One region of the Streptomyces sp. NPDC052721 genome, then DNA from elsewhere that is predicted to be linked to it. Evidence: riboswitches for the same ligand, from Rfam matches in the RefSeq annotation. Region 1 holds a riboswitch; each other region holds the start of a gene.
The links. A riboswitch is a leader RNA that binds a small molecule or an ion and turns the genes downstream of it on or off. The one in region 1 is predicted to bind S-adenosylmethionine.

Region 1 (4,997 bases):
CCGACGGCCGGCTCGGGATCTACTCCCTGGCCAAGGCCAACATGCGCAAGATCTTCCCCGACCACTGGTCGTTCATGTTGGGTGAGGTCTGCCTCTACAGCTTCATCATCATCATCCTGACGGGTGTCTATCTGACGCTGTTCTTCCACCCGTCGATGAACGAGGTGGAGTACCACGGCTCGTACGTCCCGCTCCAGGGACAGCTGATGTCCGAGGCGTTCAGCTCGACCCTGCACATCTCCTTCGACGTGCGCGGTGGTCTGCTCATCCGGCAGATCCACCACTGGGGTGCGGTCGTCTTCATCGCCGGCATGTTCGTGCACATGATGCGCGTGTTCTTCACCGGCGCGTTCCGCAAGCCGCGTGAGGTCAACTGGCTGTTCGGCTTCCTGCTGCTCGTCCTGGGCATGTTCACCGGTTTCACCGGTTACTCGCTCCCGGACGACCTGCTCTCCGGCACCGGCGTCCGCTTCATGGAGGGCGCGATCCTGTCCGTGCCGATCGTCGGCACGTACATCTCGTTCTTCCTCTTCGGCGGTGAGTTCCCGGGCGGCGACTTCGTGGCCCGCTTCTACTCGATCCACATCCTGCTGCTGCCGGGCATCATGCTGGGCCTGGTGGTGGGCCACCTGATCCTGGTCTTCTACCACAAGCACACGCAGTTCACGGGTCCCGGCAAGACGAACAAGAACGTCGTCGGCATGCCGCTGCTGCCGGTGTACATGGCGAAGGCCGGCGGCTTCTTCTTCCTGGTCTTCGGTGTGCTCGCGGCCCTCGCGGCCATCGCGCAGATCAACCCGATCTGGGCCATCGGCCCCTACCGCCCGGACCAGGTGTCCACCGGCGCCCAGCCGGACTGGTACATGGGTATGGCCGAGGGCCTGATCCGCGCCATGCCGGGCTGGGAGATCAACTTCTGGGGCCACACGCTGGTCCTGGGCGTGTTCATCCCGCTGGTGCTCTTCGGCGTGATCCTCGGCGCGATCGCGGCGTACCCGTTCATCGAGGCCTGGGTCACCGGCGACAAGCGCGAGCACCACATCCTGGACCGCCCGCGCAACGCTCCGACCCGTACGGCGTTCGGTGTCGCCTGGCTGACCGTGTACTTCGTGATGCTGATCGGTGGCGGCAACGACATCTTCGCCACGCACTTCCACCTGTCGATCAACGCGGTCACCTGGTTCGTCCGGATCGCCTACTTCGTGGCTCCGGTCATCGCGTTCATCGTCACCAAGCGGATCTGCCTGGGCCTCCAGCGCCGCGACCGCGACAAGGTGCTGCACGGCCGCGAGACCGGCATCATCAAGCGGCTGCCGCACGGTGAGTTCATCGAGGTGCACGAGCCGCTCAGCCAGGAGCAGCTGCACACGCTCACCTCGCACGAGCAGTACCAGCCGGCCGAGATCGGTCCGACGGTCGACGAGAACGGGGTCGAGCGCAAGATCCCGGCCTCTCAGAAGCTGCGGGCGAAGCTGTCCAACGCCTACTTCGGCGAGGACAACCAGATCCCGAAGCCGACCGTCGAGGAGTACAAGGAGATCACGAGCGGCCACGGCCACCACTGATCCCCGCGTCGCCACGCCACGCTGAAGGACCCCGTCCGGGTTGCGGACGGGGTCCTTCGCGTGCCCGGGGCTGGATAGGGTGGTGTACGACGCAAGCAGGAATCTGTTCAAGGAGCGGCTGATGAGCGCTGTGACCCCCGCTGGAGGCGACACCGCGGCGGGCCGCTCCTGGCCCGCCCTGCTGAACGGTCTGCTGGACGGCCGGGACCTGTCCGCCGACGACACCGCCTGGGCGATGGACCTGATCATGCGCGGGGAGGCGACCGACGCGCAGATCGCGGGCTTCATGGTGGCGCTGCGGGCCAAGGGCGAGACGGTCCAGGAGATCACCGGACTGGTCCGGACGATGTACGCGCACGCGAACGTCATCGAGGTGCCCGGCCCGGCCGTCGACATCGTCGGCACCGGCGGCGACGGCGCCAAGACGGTGAACATCTCCACCATGTCCTCGATCGTCGTGGCCGGCACGGGGGCCAAGGTCGTCAAGCACGGCAACCGCGCCGCGTCCTCCGCCTCCGGCTCCTCCGACGTCCTGGAGAAGCTGGGGATCAACCTGAACCTGACCCCGCGGCGGGTGGCCGAGGTGGCCGAGGAGGCCGGCATCACCATCTGCTTCGCGGTGCGGTTCCACCCGTCCCTGCGTCATGTCGCCCCCGCACGCGGGCAGTTGGGCATCCGCACCACGTTCAACGTGCTGGGTCCGCTGACCAACCCCGCGCAGGTGCGGTCCCAGGCCGTCGGTGTCGCGGATCCCCGCATGGCGCCGATCGTCGCCGGTGTCCTCGCCGAGCGCGGCAACTCCGCGCTGGTCTTCCGGGGCGACGACGGCCTGGACGAGCTGACCGTCACCGCCTCCTCCCGGGTGTGGGTGGTCCGGGACGGCAAGGTCACGGAGGAGGTCTTCGACCCGCGCGAGGTCGGCATCGACCTGGTCCCCGTGGACGCCCTGCGCGGTGCCGACGCCTCCTACAACGCCGAGGTCGCCCGCCGGCTGCTGGACGGCGAGAGGGGGGCCGTACGGGACGCCGTCCTGCTGAACTCGGCGGCGGCGCTGGTGGCCCTGGAGCCGACGGACGCGCCGCTCACCGAGCAGATCCGCGCGGGCATGGCGCGGGCCGCGGAGTCGATCGACTCGGGCGCGGCCAAGCGCGCCCTGGACCGCTGGGTGGCCGTCAGCAACGCCTGACGCCCCCGGGAGCCGTCCCGCGATCCGGACACGGGTTGCGGGACGACGATCACTTCACGTACGTTCCTGAACCAGGTCATGAGTGACAGTCATGAGGCCCCGGCCGACTGTCCGGCAACCCTCCGTCCGTGGCGGGGTGCCCCGGGTGAAGACCAGGCCGTACGGCAGCAAGGCCTACGGCAAGCGCGGACCCCTCGCATACCAGGGGTCCTGGTCGTTCGAGGGAGCCTTCCGTGAGCAAGCGAATGCGTTAGGGCCGCAGAGCCCCGCCTCCGCACACCCCTTTTCTCTCTTCTCGCGTTCCTGTCACGGGAGTTCCGCCATGTCTGTCTCCACCGCTGCCGCCGACCAGTCCGTTTGCACCCCTCTGCCCGTTCTGGGGCGAGATGTCACCGTCCCGCTGGTCACCGGCGGCGAAGTCAGCTACGCCGCCCTGGACTACGCGGCCAGCGCCCCCGCCCTCCAGCGCGTCTGGGACGACGTCGCCGCGTACGCCCCGTACTACGGCAGCGTCCACCGCGGCGCCGGCTACCTCTCCCAGCTCTCCACCGACCTGTTCGAGAACGCCCGCAAGACGGTCGCCGACTTCCTCGGCTGCCGCCCGGCCGACCAGGTGATCTTCACCCGTTCGACCACCGACTCCCTCAACCTGCTGGCCCGGGCGATCCCGGCGGACTGCCAGGTCTTCGTCTTCGAGACCGAGCACCACGCCTCCCTGCTGCCCTGGCAGGACGCGCGGGTCAGCTACCTCGACGCCCCGCGCACCCCGCGGCAGGCCGTGGAGACCCTGGAGCGGGCCCTCGCCGACCGCGACCCTCACGGCCCGGCCCTGGTCTGCGTCACCGGAGCCTCCAACGTCACCGGTGAGCTGTGGCCGGTGCGCGAACTGGCCGCCGCCGCGCACGCGCACGGCGCCCGCATCGTCCTGGACGCCGCACAGCTGGCCCCGCACCACCCGGTGGACCTCCGTGACCTGGACGTCGACTGGGTCGCCTTCTCCGGCCACAAGCTGTACGCACCCTTCGGCTCCGGAGTCCTGGCCGGCCGCGCCGACTGGCTCCAGGCGGCCGAGCCGTACCTCGCGGGCGGCGGTGCCAGCCGCAAGGTCACCCGGCGCGAGGACGGCGGCGTGGCCGTCGAGTGGCACCAGACCGCGGCCCGCCACGAGGCCGGCTCCCCGAACGTCATCGGCGCCTACGCCATCGCCTCCGCCTGCAAGGCCCTCACCGAGGCCGGCTGGGACACCCTCGTCGCCCGCGAACAGCACCTGATCGCCAAGGTCCGCGAGGGCCTGGCCGACGTGCCCGAGGTACGCGTGCTGTCCCTCTTCGGGGACGACGCCCCGCGCGTCGGCGTCCTCTCCTTCGTCGTCGAGGGCTGGAACAGCTCGCACTTCGCCGCCGCGCTCTCCGCCGAGTACGGCATCGGCGTCCGCGACGGCCTCTTCTGCGCCCACCCCCTGGTCCGCACCCTGCTCGGCAGCGACCCGCAGACCCAGGGCGAGTGCGGCGCCCCCGAGGCGGCCCCCGGCGAGAAGTCCCTCAACGCCATCCGCGTCAGCTTCGGCGCGGGCACGCCGGACGAGCACGTGGAGCGCTTCGTGAACGCCGTCAAGGAGCTGGTGGCCCAGGGCGCGAAGTGGCAGTACCGCACGGAGGACGGCCGCTGCGTGCCGGCGGTCTGAGCAGCGCTATAACCTCCCCTTGACACCACGTCGGACAGGGGGACCCCGTCAGTGCAGCCGCTGCGCGCCACAGACCCGCGCCACATCGGCCCGTACACCACCACGCACAGACTGGGCGCGGGAGGCATGGGCGAGGTCTACCTCGCCGAGTCCCGCACCGGACTGCGGCTCGCGGTGAAAGTCGTACGGGCCGAGCACGCCGAGGACCGCACCTTCCGCGCCCGCTTCCGCCACGAGGTCCGCGCCGCCCAGACCGTCGGCGGCGCGGACACCTACACCGCACGGGTCGTGGACGCCGACACGGCGGCCGAACGGCCGTGGATGGCAACGGAGTTCGTGTCCGGACCGAACCTGCGGGACGCCGTCCTGGACCACGGCGCGCTGCCCGTCCCCGCCGTCCGGATCCTCGGCGCCGCGCTCGGCGAGGCGCTGGGGGCCATCCACGCCAAGGGTCTGGTCCACCGCGACCTGAAGCCGTCGAACATCCTGCTGGGCCCGGACGGGCCCCGGGTCATCGACTTCGGGATCGTCCGGGCGCTGGAGGCCACCTCGCTGACCCGCA
Region 2 (4,997 bases), on a different contig from region 1:
CTTCTCGCGGTCGTAGTCGGAGTCGCTGTTCTCGATCTCGGCGCGGATCTGGTTGACGCGGCCGTTGACCTGCTCGGAGGAGCCGGCACCGTCGACGATGGTGGTCTCGTCCTTGGTGATGACGACCTTGCGGGCGCGGCCCAGGAGGTCCAGGGTCGCGTTCTCCAGCTTGAGGCCGACCTCCTCGGAGATGACCTCGCCGCCCGTGAGGATGGCGATGTCGCCGAGCATGGCCTTGCGGCGGTCACCGAAGCCCGGGGCCTTGACGGCGACGGACTTGAAGGTGCCGCGGATCTTGTTGACGACCAGGGTCGACAGGGCCTCGCCCTCGACGTCCTCGGCGATGATCAGCAGCGGCTTGCCCGACTGCATGACCTTCTCCAGCAGCGGGAGCAGGTCCTTGACCGAGGAGATCTTGGAGTTGGCGATGAGGATGTACGGGTCCTCCAGCGCCGCCTCCATGCGCTCCATGTCGGTCGCGAAGTAGGCGGAGATGTAGCCCTTGTCGAAGCGCATGCCCTCGGTGAGCTCCAGCTCCAGACCGAAGGTGTTGCTCTCCTCGACGGTGATGACGCCTTCCTTGCCGACCTTGTCCATGGCCTCGGCGATCAGCTCGCCGATCTGGGTGTCGGCGGCGGAGATGGACGCGGTGGAGGCGATCTGCTCCTTGGTCTCGACGTCCTTCGCCTGCTCCAGCAGGGCGGCGGAGACGGCCTCGACGGCCTTCTCGATACCGCGCTTCAGAGCCATCGGGTTGGCACCGGCGGCGACGTTGCGCAGGCCCTCCTTGACCAGGGCCTGGGCGAGCACGGTCGCGGTGGTCGTACCGTCACCGGCGACGTCGTCCGTCTTCTTGGCGACTTCCTTGACCAGCTCGGCGCCGATCTTCTCGTACGGGTCCTCGAGCTCGATCTCCTTGGCGATGGAGACACCATCGTTGGTGATCGTGGGGGCGCCCCACTTCTTCTCGAGGACGACGTTGCGGCCCTTGGGGCCGAGCGTCACCTTCACGGCGTCCGCGAGCTGGTTCATGCCGCGCTCGAGGCCGCGCCGCGCCTCCTCGTCGAACGCGATGATCTTGGCCATGTGAAGTGGTCCCTCCAGGACTGGGGGTGATTCCTTCGGACCGCGCCCGCGCCCGCGACGGACGGCTCGCCGGCCTCGTGGTTCCTTGCCCCACCCGGCCCGCGGGCCTCACCGACCCGGTCCTTCGCTGTCACTCTCACCTTCAGAGTGCTAACGCCAATGATTAGCACTCGGCATGGTCGAGTGCAAGCGCCTGGGCGGGAGGAGGCCCCCGTCAGCCGCACGCGAACAGCGGAACCGGGGCACGGCGAAGGGCCCGCACCCTCTGCGAGGTGCGGGCCCTTCGGACAAGAAACGTTCAGGCGGTGACGCGAACCATGTCGGCCTGCGGACCCTTCTGGCCCTGCGAGATCTCGAACTCGACCCGCTGGCCCTCTTCCAGGGTGCGGTAGCCGTCCATCTGAATCGCGCTGTAGTGGACGAAGACGTCCGCACCACCGTCGACCGCGATGAAGCCGTACCCCTTCTCCGCGTTGAACCACTTGACGGTGCCCTGAGCCATGCCTAACTCCCCTATTACTGGCCCTTGCACAGATCCACACTTCGCGGACCCGGGTCAGACCTCACCCCCCAACTGGTCGGGGGCGTGCGCCGGAACGCGTCGACCGCGGCTGAATGTATCTGTCCAACTGCCGTCTGCAACAGGTCAATCGGACGAGAATTCTGGACGCGAGCGGTCCGGAATCTGGTGAGAATTCACCCGACTTCAGGGCAAGTCGGGCCCCATAAAAGCCACAAAAGCCACAGACAACCCGCACACTTTGGCTACTTCTTGTCGGGCGGGCGGCATGAAATCCAGGGCCCGCGACCCGGAGGCCGCGGCCGTGTTCCCCAACTCTACCGCGCTCAATCACACAGAATTGCCCCCTCCGCTTCTCTCACGGAGGGGGCAATCGGAAAACAGTCGGTAACCGACGTTACCCACGGTAATGAGCGCGCGGATCCGCGGCTCAGCCGCCGGCGACCGCCGGGATGATCGAGACGCCGGCCCCGTCGGGGGTCGCCGTGTCCAGCCCCTGCTCGAAGCGGACGTCGTCGTCGTTGACGTACACGTTGACGAACCGGCGCAGCTTGCCCTGGTCGTCCAGCACGCGCGCGGCGATGCCCGTGTGGTTCTTCTCCAGGTCGGCGATGACCTCGCCGAGCGTGGCGCCCTCGGCGGCGACCTCGGCCTGCCCGCCGGTGTAGGTGCGCAGGATGGTGGGGATGCGAACGGTCACGCTCATGCGGTGAGACCTCCGGTCGGGTTCACGGGTGGGGCGGGGCGGCGCCCCAGGGGCTCGGGGCCGTGCTGCGGGTGCGGCTGCCGCCGCGTGGGCGCGAGCGGCCCTCGCCGGCCCGCGCGTCGTGTCCGGCCTCCCGGCGCAGCGCCCGTCATGCGAGGCCGGCCTCTCGGAAGGAGTCCAGGGACGGGCGGATGGTGGCGGTGAGGCCGGTCCCGGCCACCGCGTCCAGGGTCTTCAGGCCGTCGCCGGTGTTGAGGACGACCGTGGTCTTCGCCGGGTCCAGCACGCCCGCCTTCAGCAGCTTGCGGGTGACGCCGACGGTCACGCCGCCCGCCGTCTCCGCGAAAATGCCCTCCGTCCGCGCGAGCAGCTTGATCGCGTCCACGACCTCCTCGTCCGTCACGTCCTCCACGGCACCGCCGGTGCGGCGCGCGATGTCCAGGACGTACGGCCCGTCGGCCGGGTTGCCGATGGCCAGGGACTTGGCGATGGTGTTCGGCTTCTGGGGCCGTACGACGTCGTGGCCGGCCTTGAAGGCGGTGGAGACCGGGGAGCAGCCCTCGGCCTGGGCGCCGAAGATCTTGTACGGCTTGTCCTCGACCAGCCCCAGCTTGATCAGCTCCTGGAGCCCCTTGTCGATCTTCGTGAGCTGGGACCCGGAGGCGATCGGCACGACGATCTGGTCCGGGAGCCGCCAGCCGAGCTGCTCGCAGATCTCGTACGCCAGGGTCTTGGAGCCCTCGGCGTAGTACGGCCGCAGATTGACGTTGACGAAGCCCCAGCCCTCGCCGGCCGGGTCGCCGATCAGCTCGGAGCAGAAGCGGTTCACGTCGTCGTAGTTGCCCTCGATGCCGACGAGTTCACCGCCGTACACCGCGGCCATGACGACCTTGCCCTGCTCCAGGTCGTGCGGGATGAACACGCAGGAGCGGAAGCCGGCGCGGGCGGCGGCGGCGCCGACGGCGCCGGCCAGGTTGCCGGTGGAGGAGCAGGACAGGGTGGTGAAGCCGAAGGCGCGGGCGGCCTCCAGGGCCTGGGCCACGACCCGGTCCTTGAAGGAGTGGGTCGGGTTGCCGGAGTCGTCCTTCACGTACAGACCGCCGGTCACGCCCAGTTCGCGGGCCAGGTTGCCGGCCTTGACGAGCTTGGTCCAGCCGGGGTTGAGGTTCGGCTTGTCGGCGACGTCCGCCGGGACCGGCAGCAGGGGCGCGTAACGCCAGATGTTCGCGGGGCCCGCCTCGATGCGGCGGCGCAGGTCCTCGGTGTCGTAGGCGGAGAAGTCGTAGGCGATCTCCAGCGGGCCGAAGCACTCCTCGCAGGCGAAGACCGGGCCGAGCGGCACCCGGTGACCGCACTCGCGACAGCTCAGGGCAGCGGCGGGGCCGAGGTCGACCGTGGATTCGCTGGTGGTGACAACTGTCTGCACAGCCATGGAGGCGAGGCCCTTTCTCCTCATCTTCCTCACGACGCATCTCGCCGTGAGACGGAATTGGCACCTTCCCTGGCCGTGAGCCTCGCGTGAACGAGTCCGGATCAGGGGGGTTGCCGGGGCTTCATCGGGCCGTGTCCCTCTGCCCCTCTGGATGAGCGGTATGCGGTTGTAGAACGCACATGACCCCCGACATGCGATGGTCACCGGCGTTGTTCAAGACTGTAACCGACGGCCGGGACAGTTGAGATAGTCGTCCGAACCGCGAGACAAGAGTGAGGAGCCACAGACTGTGCTGGAAGAAGTCGAGCGCTGGCTGACCACCCGGTCCTGGTCCGTGGCCGATCGCCCGCTGCACCAGATCATCGCCGCCAAGCAGCGCACGGGCCAGACCATCAGCGTCGTCCTGCCCGCGCTCAACGAGGAGGAGACCGTCGGCGACATCGTCGCGGTCATCCGGCACGACCTCGTGGAGCAGGTCCCGCTCGTCGACGAGATCGTGGTCGTCGACTCCGGCTCCACCGACCGCACCTCCCAGGTCGCCGCGCGCGCGGGCGCCCGGGTCGTCCACCGCGACACCGTCCTGCCGCGCATCCCGGCCGTCCCCGGCAAGGGCGAGGTGCTGTGGCGGTCGCTGCTGGTGACCAGCGGGGACATCGTCTGCTTCATCGACGCGGACCTGAAGGAGTTCTCCTCCGACTTCGTCTCCGGGATCGTCGGCCCGCTGCTCACCGACCCGGACGTCGACCTGGTCAAAGCGATGTACGACCGCCCGCTCGGCGGCGGTGCCGGGCAGGGCGGCCGGGTCACCGAACTCATGGCCCGCCCGCTGCTGAACATGCACTGGCCGCAGCTGGCCGGGTTCGTGCAGCCACTGGGCGGCGAGTACGCGGCCCGCCGCACGCTGCTGGAACAGCTGCCGTTCCCCGTCGGCTACGGCGTGGAGCTGGGCATGCTGGTGGACGCGCTGCACCTGGTGGGCCTGGACGCGCTGGCCCAGGTCGACGTGGGCGTGCGCAAGCACCGGCACCAGGACGGGCAGGCGCTCGGCCGGATGGCCGCCGCGATCTACCGCACCGCCCAGCTCCGGCTGGCCCGCGGCCATCTGGTCCGGCCCTCGCTGACCCAGTTCGAGCGGGGCGAGGACGGGTTCGAACCGCGCACCTACTCGGTGGACACCGAGGAGCGGCCGCCCATGGTGGAGATCACCGAGTACGCCGAACGGAAGGTGGCGTGAACGGGCCGTATACGGTCGG
Region 3 (4,997 bases), on a different contig from region 1:
TCGCCCCGGTCGGTGCGGACGCCGTACACCGCTCCCCGCGCCGTGCGCAGCACCCCGGTCACCGTACGGCCGGTGTGCACGGCGGCTCCGGAGGCGCGGACCAGGTGTGCGGCGGCCAGCGCGGGCATGACCTGGGCGTCCTGCGGGTAGTGCACCGCACCGGCCATGCCGGGTGCCATGTGCGGTTCCAGCTCGGCCAGTTGCTCCGCGTCGACCGGTACGGCGGTGACGCCGGCCCTCCGCTGGTCCGCGGCGAAGTCGCGCAGCGCGGCCAGGGTGCCGGGCGTCGGGGCGACCACGAGGCCGCCCTTGGCCTCGTACTCGATCGCGGTGCCCAGCTCCCGCGCCAGCCCGGCCCACAACCGGGCCGACAGCAGCGCGAGTTCGAGTTCCGGGCCCGGCTCCTTGTCGGAGACGAGCAGGTTGCCCTCGCCGGCGCCGGTGGTGCCGCCGGCCACCGGGCCCCGGTCCACCAGCCGCACGTCGAGTCCGGCGCGCGCGGCGTACAGAGCACAGGCCGCGCCCGTCATTCCGGCCCCGACGACCACGACATCGCAGGTCAGTCGCTTCGCCACGCCAGTACTATGTCACATGTTTCTCTCCCTGAGGAGTCCCCGGCGCCGGCCTCCGATCCCCAGGCGTGGACGCCCCCTTGACGTCGTACGGAGCCCGATCGACACTCCAGGGAGGGAATCCTAGTGAACAGGTAGGGAATCATGGCGCGCCGCGAAACGGGCACCGGCCGAACCGGCCGGACGCCGTTGCGCGCACCCCTGCTCACCTCCCGTCGCCACATCGACCTGCAGCGCGTCTGCAGCGCGATCAGCCGCCACCGCTGAGCCGGGCCGTCCCCTCGCCCCCACCGACCGGTCACGCCCGCGCCGGCACGCCCCTCCGCACACCCACCACCCGGGGAGACGCATGTCCATCACTCCGCTCGCCGCCATCCCGTCCACCCGCGGTACCGCTCCCGTCTTCCGGGGCCGGATCGGCGGGGACGAGCGCAGCGGCCACTACGCCGTGCCGCACCGCTACCGGCTCCATCTGTCGACCGCCTGCCCCGACGGGCTGCGCCTCGCCGTCGGCCACAGCCTGCTCGGCCTGGATGCCCGCTGTCCCGTCACCCTCCTGCCCGCCGTCCCGGACTGTCCCGGCGGCGGCCACGCGGCGCTGCGCCCGCTCTACGAGGCGAGCGCCCACCACTACACCGGCCCGGCGCTCGCGCCCGTGCTCAGCGACGACTGGTCCGGACGCATCGTCAGCACCCACACCCCCGACATCCTGCGCGACCTGGACCGGTTCCGGCCGGGCGGCCACGCCCGCCTGTACCCCTCCGGCCTGGAGTCCGTGATCGAGGCCGTCGAGCGGATGTGCGCCGAGGGCATCGAGGAGGCCGCGCAGCGCGCCGGACGCGCCGGTGCCGCCCCCGCCGAACGGGCCGCCGCCCTCGACGTGCTGCTGGACACCCTCGGCCGGCTGGAGCGGCGGCTGAACGGCGAGGAGTACCTGGCCGACGACCGGCTCACCGCGGCCGACATCGAACTGTGGGTCACCCTGGTGCAGCTCGACACCGTCCACCGCTGCCACCTGGACGCCTCCGCCGTGCACCGCATCGCCGGCCACCGCGCCCTGTGGGCCTACGCCCGCCGCCTGGCCGCCCACCCAGCCTTCGGCCGCCACCTCGACCTCGACGGCATCGCCCGCCGCCACCACGGCCGCTGCCAAGGCCTTGAGGCCGCCGGAGCCGCTGTCCAGATCCTGGACTGGGCAGGCCACGCCGCCGAGACCCCGGACACTTCGCGCAGGTGAGAGAGGTTCGCCGATGTCCACTGGGCGGACGGCCGTTGACATCCGAACGGGCAACTGCCTTACTTACGGCTCAGAACGGTCATGAGCGTCAGCGCCAAGCCCTGGCTCGCTGACCGGCAACCCTCGCATCGCGGTGGGGTGCCCCAGGTGACGACCGGACCGGATGACGTTTTCGGTAAGCGCGAGGCCCCACGGGGCCGGAACAGTGACAGGTGACGCCATGTACGCAGCTCCCAGGACGGCCGCGAGCCGCCCCCAGGGCTGCGTACCGTCGTACGCCGGTCTCCTCGTCGCCGACCGCGCCGTCGATCTGCTCCGCGTGAACAGCGCACTGTGTACCGCACCGGGCTCTGCCCGCTGTCAGGGCTGACGTCTCCTCCCAGCCCCCGCGTTCCCGCCGCACACCGCTTGTCCGGTGTGCCGTTGTCCGCCCAGCCCCCGGTTCCGCGCCTGTCCGTGCGCCGCCTCGTGCCGCAGTGCCGTCGTGGCCCACCTCGCTTCCGCGCGGCCCCGGGGTGACCGACTCCGCCGGAGCCCACCATGAGTGAACCCCCAGGCGCCGCCGTCTCCCTGGCCGAGGCGCCCGCCGCCGTCGACACACCGTCAAACCCACTGCCAGCCCAGCGAGTTCAGCCGCTGCGCCGCCCCGGCCGGTGGATCGTCACCGCCGCCGTCCTCGTGCTCGTCGCGCAGATCCTGCACGGACTGGTCACGAACCCCTTCTACCAGTGGGACCGCTTCCGTTACTGGTTCCTGCGCCCCACCGTTCTCGACGGCCTCCTCGTCACCCTCGAAGTCACCGCGCTCAGCGCTGTCCTGGGGCTCCTCGGCGGCATCCTGCTGGCCCTCGCCCGGCTCTCCGGAAGCCCGGTGCTGCGGGCCGTCAGCTGGACCTACACCTGGCTGTTCCGCTCCGTACCGCTCATCGTCGTACTGATCTTCCTGTACAACTTCAGCGCCCTGTACAAGACGTTGAGCCTCGGCGTGCCCTTCGGACCCGCCTTCGTCACCTTCGACGAGTCCCGGCTGGCCACCGACATGACGATCGCCGTCATCGGCCTCAGCCTCAACGAGGCGGCGTACGCGGCCGAGGTGGTCCGCGGCGGCATCCTCTCCGTCGACCAGGGACAGCACGAGGCCGCCGCCGCGCTCGGCCTGCCCAAGGGCTACCAGTTCCGCAGGATCGTCTTCCCGCAGGCCCTCAGGTCCATCACCCCGAACTACGTCAACCAGCTCATCGGCCTCATCAAGAGCACCTCCCTGGTCTTCTACGTGTCGCTCCTCGACCTGTTCGGCACGGTGCAGTCGATGGGCAGCACCTACCCCGGTGACGTCGTGCCGCTGCTGATGGTCGCCACCGTCTGGTACCTGATCCTCACCAGCGCCGTGTCCGTCGTCCAGTTCCACGTCGAGCGGTACCACGCCCGGGGCGCCACCCGCACCCTGCCGCCGACCCCCCTGCAGAAGGCCCGGGCCGGCCTCGCCGGCCTGCGGGCCCGGCTGAGCCGGGAGGCCGCCGTATGACCACCGCGCACACCCTTCCGAAGACCGCCCCCGCCGCGCTCGAAGTGCACGGCGTCCACAAGTGGTACGGCTCCCACCGCGTCCTCGACGGCATCGACCTGACCGTGCGCCCCGGGGAGGTCACGGTGATCCTCGGGCCGTCCGGCTCCGGCAAGTCCACGCTGCTCAGGGTGATCAACCACCTGGAGAAGCCCGAGATCGGCCACGTCAGCGTGGGCGGCGAGCTGATCGGGGTGAAGCGGCACGGGGACCGGCTCAAGGAACTCAGCGAGCGCGCCATCCTCGCCCAGCGCAGCCGGATCGGCTTCGTCTTCCAGAACTTCAACCTCTTCCCGCACCTGACCGTCCTGGAGAACGTCGCCACGGCCCCCGCCGCCACCGGCAGGCTGAGCAGGGCGGCGGCGCAGGAACTCGCCTGGGAACTCCTCGACCGCGTCGGTCTCGGCGACAAGACCGGCGCCTACCCGCGGCAGTTGTCCGGCGGACAGCAGCAGCGCGTCGCCATCGCCCGCGCCCTCGCCCTGCGGCCCGGCATCATCCTCTTCGACGAGCCGACCTCGGCGCTCGACCCCGAACTCGTCGGCGAGGTGCTGGCCGTCATCAAGGACCTGGCGACCAGCGGCACCACCCTCGTCATCGTCACCCACGAGATCGGCTTCGCCCGCGAGGTCGCCGACCGGGTCGTCTTCATCGACGGCGGCCGGATCGTCGAACAGGGCCCGCCCGGCGAGGTGCTGGACCGGCCCCGACACGCACGGACCCGGGAATTCCTCGGCAAGGTGCTCTGACCGGGCCGCCCCGGCAGGGTGCACCGACCGCGCCGTCCCCACAAGGTGCTCCGACCCTGCCCGTCCCGGCGAGGTGCTCCGGCCTGCCGCCCGGGCCCTCCCCGACCACCACCCCCCACGGCACCCCGCTCACCAGCCTCATCGCTCACCACCCTCACCAGCGAGACAAGGACAGCCACGCCATGCCTACCCATCTCTCCCGACGCGCCCTGATCCGCGGCATCACCACGGCGACCGCCGTCGCCACCCTCGCCACCGGGCTCGCCGCCTGCGGAGGCGACAGCGAGGCCGTCACCAAGACCGACGCCACCGGCACGGTGACCGTGGGGCGGCTGTCCAACGGAGCCGCCGAGGAGACCGCGCTGAAGGTCTCCGAAGTGAAGTCCATCAGCGCCGAACTGCCCGCCTCCGTCCGCAGGAGCGGCAAGCTCGTCATCGGCGTCGGAGCCCTGCCCTCGGGCTCCGCCCCGCTGAACTTCGTGGGCAGCGACCAGAAGACCCTCACCGGCTCCGAGCCCGACCTCGGGCGCCTGGTCGCCGCGGTCCTCGGCCTGAAGCCCGAGATCAGGAACTCCACCTGGGAGAACCTCTTCGTCGGTGTCGACAGCGGCAAGGTCGACGTGGCCTTCTCCAACGTCACCGTCACCGAGGAACGCAAGAGGAAGTACGAGTTCGCCTCCTACCGCAAGGACAACCTGGCCTTCGAGGTGCTGAAGAAGAACCCCTGGAACTTCGACGGCGACTACCGCGACCTCGCCGGCAAGACGGTCAGCGTGGGCGCCGGCACCAACCAGGAGAAGATCCTCCTGGAGTGGAAGACCAAGCTGGCCAAGGAAGGCAAGAAGCTCACCGTCAAGTACTTCCCGGACCAGAACG
Region 4 (4,997 bases), on a different contig from region 1:
TGTACCGGGTCGCCCAGGGCGCCGACGGCTCGGTCACCCGCAGCCGCCTGACCGCCGTACAGCCGATGCCCGCGCAGGTCCACGGACTCTCCCTCGGCAGCGGCGTCCTCACCACGGCCGACAACAGCACGCTCTACGAGCCGCACACGATCCTCGGCGCCTACCGCAGCACCTGGCTCACCACGAGCGGCGCCCCGAGCCCCGCGCGGACCACCGTGGACGGCCTGGTCAGCGGCTGGGACGGGTTCTGCGACGAGACCACGCCCCGCTGCATCCGGATGTTCGCCGACGGCACCGGCCACCACGGCCGCCGCGACGCCACCGAGTCCGGCCTGACGATGCTCCGCGCCAACGGCGCCGCCGACTGGGGCCCGACCCTCGACACCGGCGACGACTCCCCGCAGCTCACGGATCTCTCCGGCCGGTACGCCGTCGTCGACGGCGCCTCCTCCGGCAAGCAGTACATCGGTGAGTTCGCCACCGCCGGGGCGGGCAAGGTCCTGCTCAAGCGCGACCGGGTCGCCGCGGCCGTGTGGGGGAACACCCTGTGGAGCGGCGCGGCGAGCGGCGGAAAGGTCACGGCCACCCGGCTGCCCGCGGGCACCGCCGTCGAGTCCTTCACCACCCGCAACGGCTGCACCCCGTCCGCCCTCCAGGCCGTGGGCCGTTTCGTCTACTGGGTGTGCCGGGACGCCTGGGGCGACGTCCAGGGTTCGGGCCTGTACGACCGTACGACCAAGCGCACCTCCACCGCCCCGGACGGCCGGGTCCTGCTCGGGGACGGATACCTGGTCGAGCGGGTTGCCGGCACCCAGTCGGACAGCGGGCTGAGGCTGCTCGACCTGCACAACGGGCTGCCGGACGGCGGCAGTCACACCGACCTGCCGAGCCGCGAGCTCGCCGACTGGACCGACATCGGCCAGGACAACACCGGGGCCGGGACCAGCTGGACCGTGGACCGCTTCGGCGGCGGCGTCGCCTACGCCGACCGCGACCAGCGCGTGCACGTCGTACCGGCCGGCGTGCCGGCGTCCCCCCTCACGGCCGTCGACGCCACGGTCACCGCGGGCCCCGCGACCTGGTCCGGCACCTGGTGGCTGTCCAAGCCCGCCGCCGACTGGAAGGTGACCGTCCGTCGGAAGACGTCCGGCGCCACCGTCCGTACGCTCTCCGGTGCCACGGCCCGGGGCCTGCTGAAGGCCGCCTGGGACGGCAAGGACACCGCCGGCCGTCTGGTCGCCAACGGCACCTACACCTGGACCCTCACCGCCCGGCCCGCCGACGGCCAGGGCGCCGCGCTCACCCTCTCCGGAGACGTCAAGGTGACGGCCGGAGCGGCGGCACCGCGCGACTACGCCGGCAACGACGGGGTCGGTGACGTCCTCACCCTCAGCTCCTCCGGCACCCTCACCGTCCGGCGCGGCACCGGTACCGGCACACTGGGCGGCACGGTCTCCGGCTCCGGCTGGCCGGCCACCGCCCGGATCGTGCCGTTCGGCGACCTCGACGGCGACCACTGCAACGACGTGCTGGTCCGCACCGGCGGCGCCCTGCGGGCCTACCGCCCGGCCTGCGGCAAGGCCCCCACGCCCGGCACGCAGTACACCTCGCTCGGCACCTCCGGCTGGAACGCGTACGACGTCCTGACCTCACCCGGCGACGTCAACGGTGACGGCCGGCCCGACCTGATCGGCCGCCAGTCCTCGACCGGAGACGTCTACCTCTTCAAGGGCGCGGCGAACGGCAAGCTCTCCACCCGCACGAAGATCGCCTCCCACTGGACCGGCTACAAGAAGATCGTCGGCGCCGGTGACCTCAACGGCGACGGCCGCGGCGACCTCCTCGTCCAGGACAAGTCCGACGAGCTGTGGCGGTACGAGGCGAACACCACGAGCACGGGCGGTCTCAAGGCCCGCGTCAAGGTGTTCGCCGACTGGGGCGCCTCCTACAACGCGGTCGTCGGCGCAGGCGACTTCACCGGCGACGGCCGCGCGGACCTCGTGGCCCGCGACACCGCGGGCACCGTGTGGCGCTACAACGGCAACGGCAAGGGCTCGTTCGGGGGCCGCGTGAAGATCGCCACGGGGTGGAAGGGGTACAAGGCCGTCATGTGACGGCTGCGCCGGGGCCGTCGGGGGGCCGGCCACGGATCCGGACGCGGGGTCCGTGGCCGGTTCTTCGCGAGGCGGCGTGGAGGCGCCTCCGCCTTCCGGAAGCTGGACTTCCCGCCGGACCCTGTGTCAGGATCCGCCTCGGTCACGAAGCCGATCGCGCCCCTGGACGAGCGTCGGCTGGCAACCTCGCTCACCGCGCAAGGTGCCCTCCAGGGAAGACCGGGCCCCCACGCTCCCGTGGGGGTAAGCGCGGATCTCCCTGCCCGGCGGGTAAGGGGGTCCCTCCCGAACGGAGACCCTCATGACCGCCGGCATCCCGATCACGAGAACCCGCCAGTGGGGCCTCTACCAGCAGGCCGTCGTGGACGTGGAGTTGCCCGAAGGGCCGGTCCGCATCACCCCGGCACCGCCCGGCGTGGTGGTCGGCCGGTTTCCCGTCCCCCACGGGGAGACGATCCATGTGGTCACGGCCCACAACCCCCGGGGCGCCCGCGCCTCCCGACAGCACAACCACCGCGCGCATCAGGAACTGCTCGGCCTGCTGCGCCGGCGGGGGCTTCCGTGGTGGCCCGCTGCCGGCGGTGACCCGGACGGCCGGCACACCGAGGCGAGCGCGGCGATCGCCGGCCTGAGCGACGACGAAGCACGCGCGCTGGGACGGGAGTTCGGGCAGGACGCGGTGTTCGCCTGGTCGGCGCCGGCATGGAGGCTGCTCACCTGCTTCGGCGCCGAAGAGGCACTGACACTCGGATGGCGGGCGACAGCGGAGCCTTCGCCCGAGGGAGCGCGGGGCTTCCCGGTGGGGTGAGGGCCGAGCGCGGCGTCGAGTACCGCACGGCTGCCGGGCCGGGCCGTGGCGCCGGCCGCGGTTTCCGGCCACGGCGACCGCCCCGGCGTCGGCGGAGTTTTCCACAGGGTCTGACGCGTTTCGGCCACCGGTTGTACGGTCTCCCCGAGTTGATGTTCGTACCGTCGCCTGTTCGAAGGCGGCGGGCCGTGCGGGGGAGGCGGTCGCGGTGACCGGAACCGATGTGGGAGTGACGGACGCGGCGGACCGGGGCGCGCGCCGCCTGCCCCGGGTGCGCGGGTTCGCCGCATGGCCGCCGCAGGGCTCGCCGAAGGAGCAGGGCAAGGCGCTCCGGTCGAGCGTGCCGCGCTCCGCCCACCGCACGATGGACCTGGACGCCGCCCGCCCCGACGCGGTGAGCGCGGTGGCCGAGTCCAACGCCGGCCGCATCCCCGAACTGACCCCGCTGCGGGTGGGCCGGATGGCGGCCACCCCCTTCGCCTTCCTGCGCGGATCCGCCGGACTCATGGCGTACGACCTCGCGCGCACCCCCACGACCACGATCGGCACCCAGATCTGCGGTGACGCCCACGCGGCCAACTTCGGGCTGTACGGCGACGCCCGCGGCGGCCTCGTCATCGACCTCAACGACTTCGACGAGACCGCGCACGGCCCCTGGGAGTGGGACCTCAAGCGGCTCGCGGCCTCGCTGGTGCTCGCCGGCCGCGAGGCGGGCGCCGACGAGGACACCTGCCGCGCCGCGGCCCGGGACGCGGCCGGCGCCTACCGCCGCACCATGCGGCTGCTCGCCAAGCTGCCCGCGCTCGACGCCTGGAACGCCATCGCGGACGAGGAACTGGTCTCCCACACCGACGCCCACGACCTGCTCGGCACGCTCCAGCGGGTCGCGGAGAAGGCCCGGGCCAACACCAGCGGCCGGTTCGCCGCGAAGTCGACCGAGTCGGTGCCGGACGGCGGACGGCGGTTCGTGCCCGCGCCGCCGGTGCTGCGCCGCATACCGGACGCGGAGGCCACAGCGGTCGCCGCGTCCCTGGAGTCGTACGTCGACACCCTCGGCGAGGACCGTCACCCGCTGCTCGCCCGGCACGCCGTGCACGACGTCGCCTTCCGGGTGGTCGGCACCGGCAGCGTCGGCACCCGGTCCTACGTCGTCCTGCTCCTCGACCACCGCGGCGAGCCCCTGGTCCTCCAGGTGAAGGAGGCCCGCCCCTCCGCGCTCGTCCCGCACCTGGCCACGGCCGGTTTCGCCGCGCCCGCGGTGCCGCACGAGGGACGCCGCGTGGTCCTCGGGCAGAAGCGGATGCAGGTCGTGAGCGACACCTTGCTGGGCTGGACCACCGTCGAAGGGCGCCCGTACCAGGTGCGGCAGTTCCGCAACCGCAAGGGCAGCGTCGACCCGGCCGCCCTCGCCGCCGACCAGATCGACGACTACGGCCGCATGACCGGCGCCCTGCTGGCCCGCGCCCACTCCCACAGCGCCGACCCCCGGCTGATCGCCGGCTACTGCGGCAAGAACGAGGAGCTGGACGAGGCGATGGCCGCGTTCGCCGTCGCCTACGCCGACCGCACGGAGGCGGACCACGCCGAGCTGGTCGCGGGCATCAGGGCGGGGCGGATCGAGGCGGAGCTGGGCGTGTGAGGGGGTTCCCGGGGGCCGGGGGGCGGGTTCCCCGGGCGTGGTGCGGGACGGCTCGCCGGGTCCGAGGGGCGGTTCGCCGGGAGCGGGGGAACTGCACCCGGACCGAGCCGCGGGCAACGGCTACGCTGGGCGGGTGACAACCCCGGAAGCCGACCAGTCCCAGGCCCCCCGCCCCGAGGAACGGCTGGAACGGGCCGTACGGGCCGCCGAGCAGGCGTTGATCGAGTACGAGATCGCCGTGGAGACCTTCCGCGTCGAGGTCGAGAACTTCGCCCGCCTCCACGAACAGCGACTCGGCCCGCTCTACACCCGCATCGAGGAGCTGGACGCGGAGATCGCCGAGGCGAAGGCCGCCCGCACCGGCGACCCCGAAGACATCCGCCGCGCCGCGGAGGCCCGTGCCCAGGTGATGCCGATCCCGGGCGTGGAGGAGCTG

Region 2: another riboswitch for S-adenosylmethionine. It lies ahead of thrC (threonine synthase); the one in region 1 lies ahead of AB0L21_RS00050 (aminotransferase class V-fold PLP-dependent enzyme).
Region 3: another riboswitch for S-adenosylmethionine. It lies ahead of AB0L21_RS33610 (amino acid ABC transporter permease); the one in region 1 lies ahead of AB0L21_RS00050 (aminotransferase class V-fold PLP-dependent enzyme).
Region 4: another riboswitch for S-adenosylmethionine. It lies ahead of AB0L21_RS08470 (DUF3293 domain-containing protein); the one in region 1 lies ahead of AB0L21_RS00050 (aminotransferase class V-fold PLP-dependent enzyme).

The regions. Positions count from the first base shown of each region.
Region 1 is NZ_JBFATL010000001.1:5,281-10,277, forward strand. Features, by position in the region: gene AB0L21_RS00040 (cytochrome bc complex cytochrome b subunit) at 1-1,565, shown strand, start outside; gene trpD (anthranilate phosphoribosyltransferase) at 1,687-2,751, shown strand; SAM riboswitch class IV at 2,826-2,943, shown strand; gene AB0L21_RS00050 (aminotransferase class V-fold PLP-dependent enzyme) at 3,074-4,435, shown strand; gene AB0L21_RS00055 (PQQ-binding-like beta-propeller repeat protein) at 4,487-4,997, shown strand, end outside.
Region 2 is NZ_JBFATL010000014.1:47,549-52,545, forward strand. Features, by position in the region: gene groL (chaperonin GroEL) at 1-1,086, opposite strand, end outside; gene AB0L21_RS16055 (cold-shock protein) at 1,385-1,588, opposite strand; gene AB0L21_RS16060 (ubiquitin-like small modifier protein 1) at 2,037-2,312, opposite strand; gene thrC (threonine synthase) at 2,461-3,744, opposite strand; SAM riboswitch class I at 3,762-3,902, opposite strand; gene AB0L21_RS16070 (glucosyl-3-phosphoglycerate synthase) at 4,034-4,978, shown strand.
Region 3 is NZ_JBFATL010000049.1:21,190-26,186, forward strand. Features, by position in the region: gene AB0L21_RS33595 (FAD-binding oxidoreductase) at 1-575, opposite strand, end outside; gene AB0L21_RS33600 (putative leader peptide) at 717-839, shown strand; gene AB0L21_RS33605 (glutathione S-transferase C-terminal domain-containing protein) at 922-1,809, shown strand; SAM riboswitch class IV at 1,887-1,997, shown strand; gene AB0L21_RS33610 (amino acid ABC transporter permease) at 2,350-3,333, shown strand; gene AB0L21_RS33615 (amino acid ABC transporter ATP-binding protein) at 3,330-4,121, shown strand; gene AB0L21_RS33620 (ABC transporter substrate-binding protein) at 4,304-4,997, shown strand, end outside.
Region 4 is NZ_JBFATL010000006.1:76,080-81,076, reverse strand. Features, by position in the region: gene AB0L21_RS08475 (FG-GAP-like repeat-containing protein) at 1-2,114, shown strand, start outside; SAM riboswitch class IV at 2,255-2,370, shown strand; gene AB0L21_RS08470 (DUF3293 domain-containing protein) at 2,416-2,922, shown strand; gene AB0L21_RS08465 (DUF2252 domain-containing protein) at 3,131-4,561, shown strand; gene AB0L21_RS08460 (hypothetical protein) at 4,695-4,997, shown strand, end outside.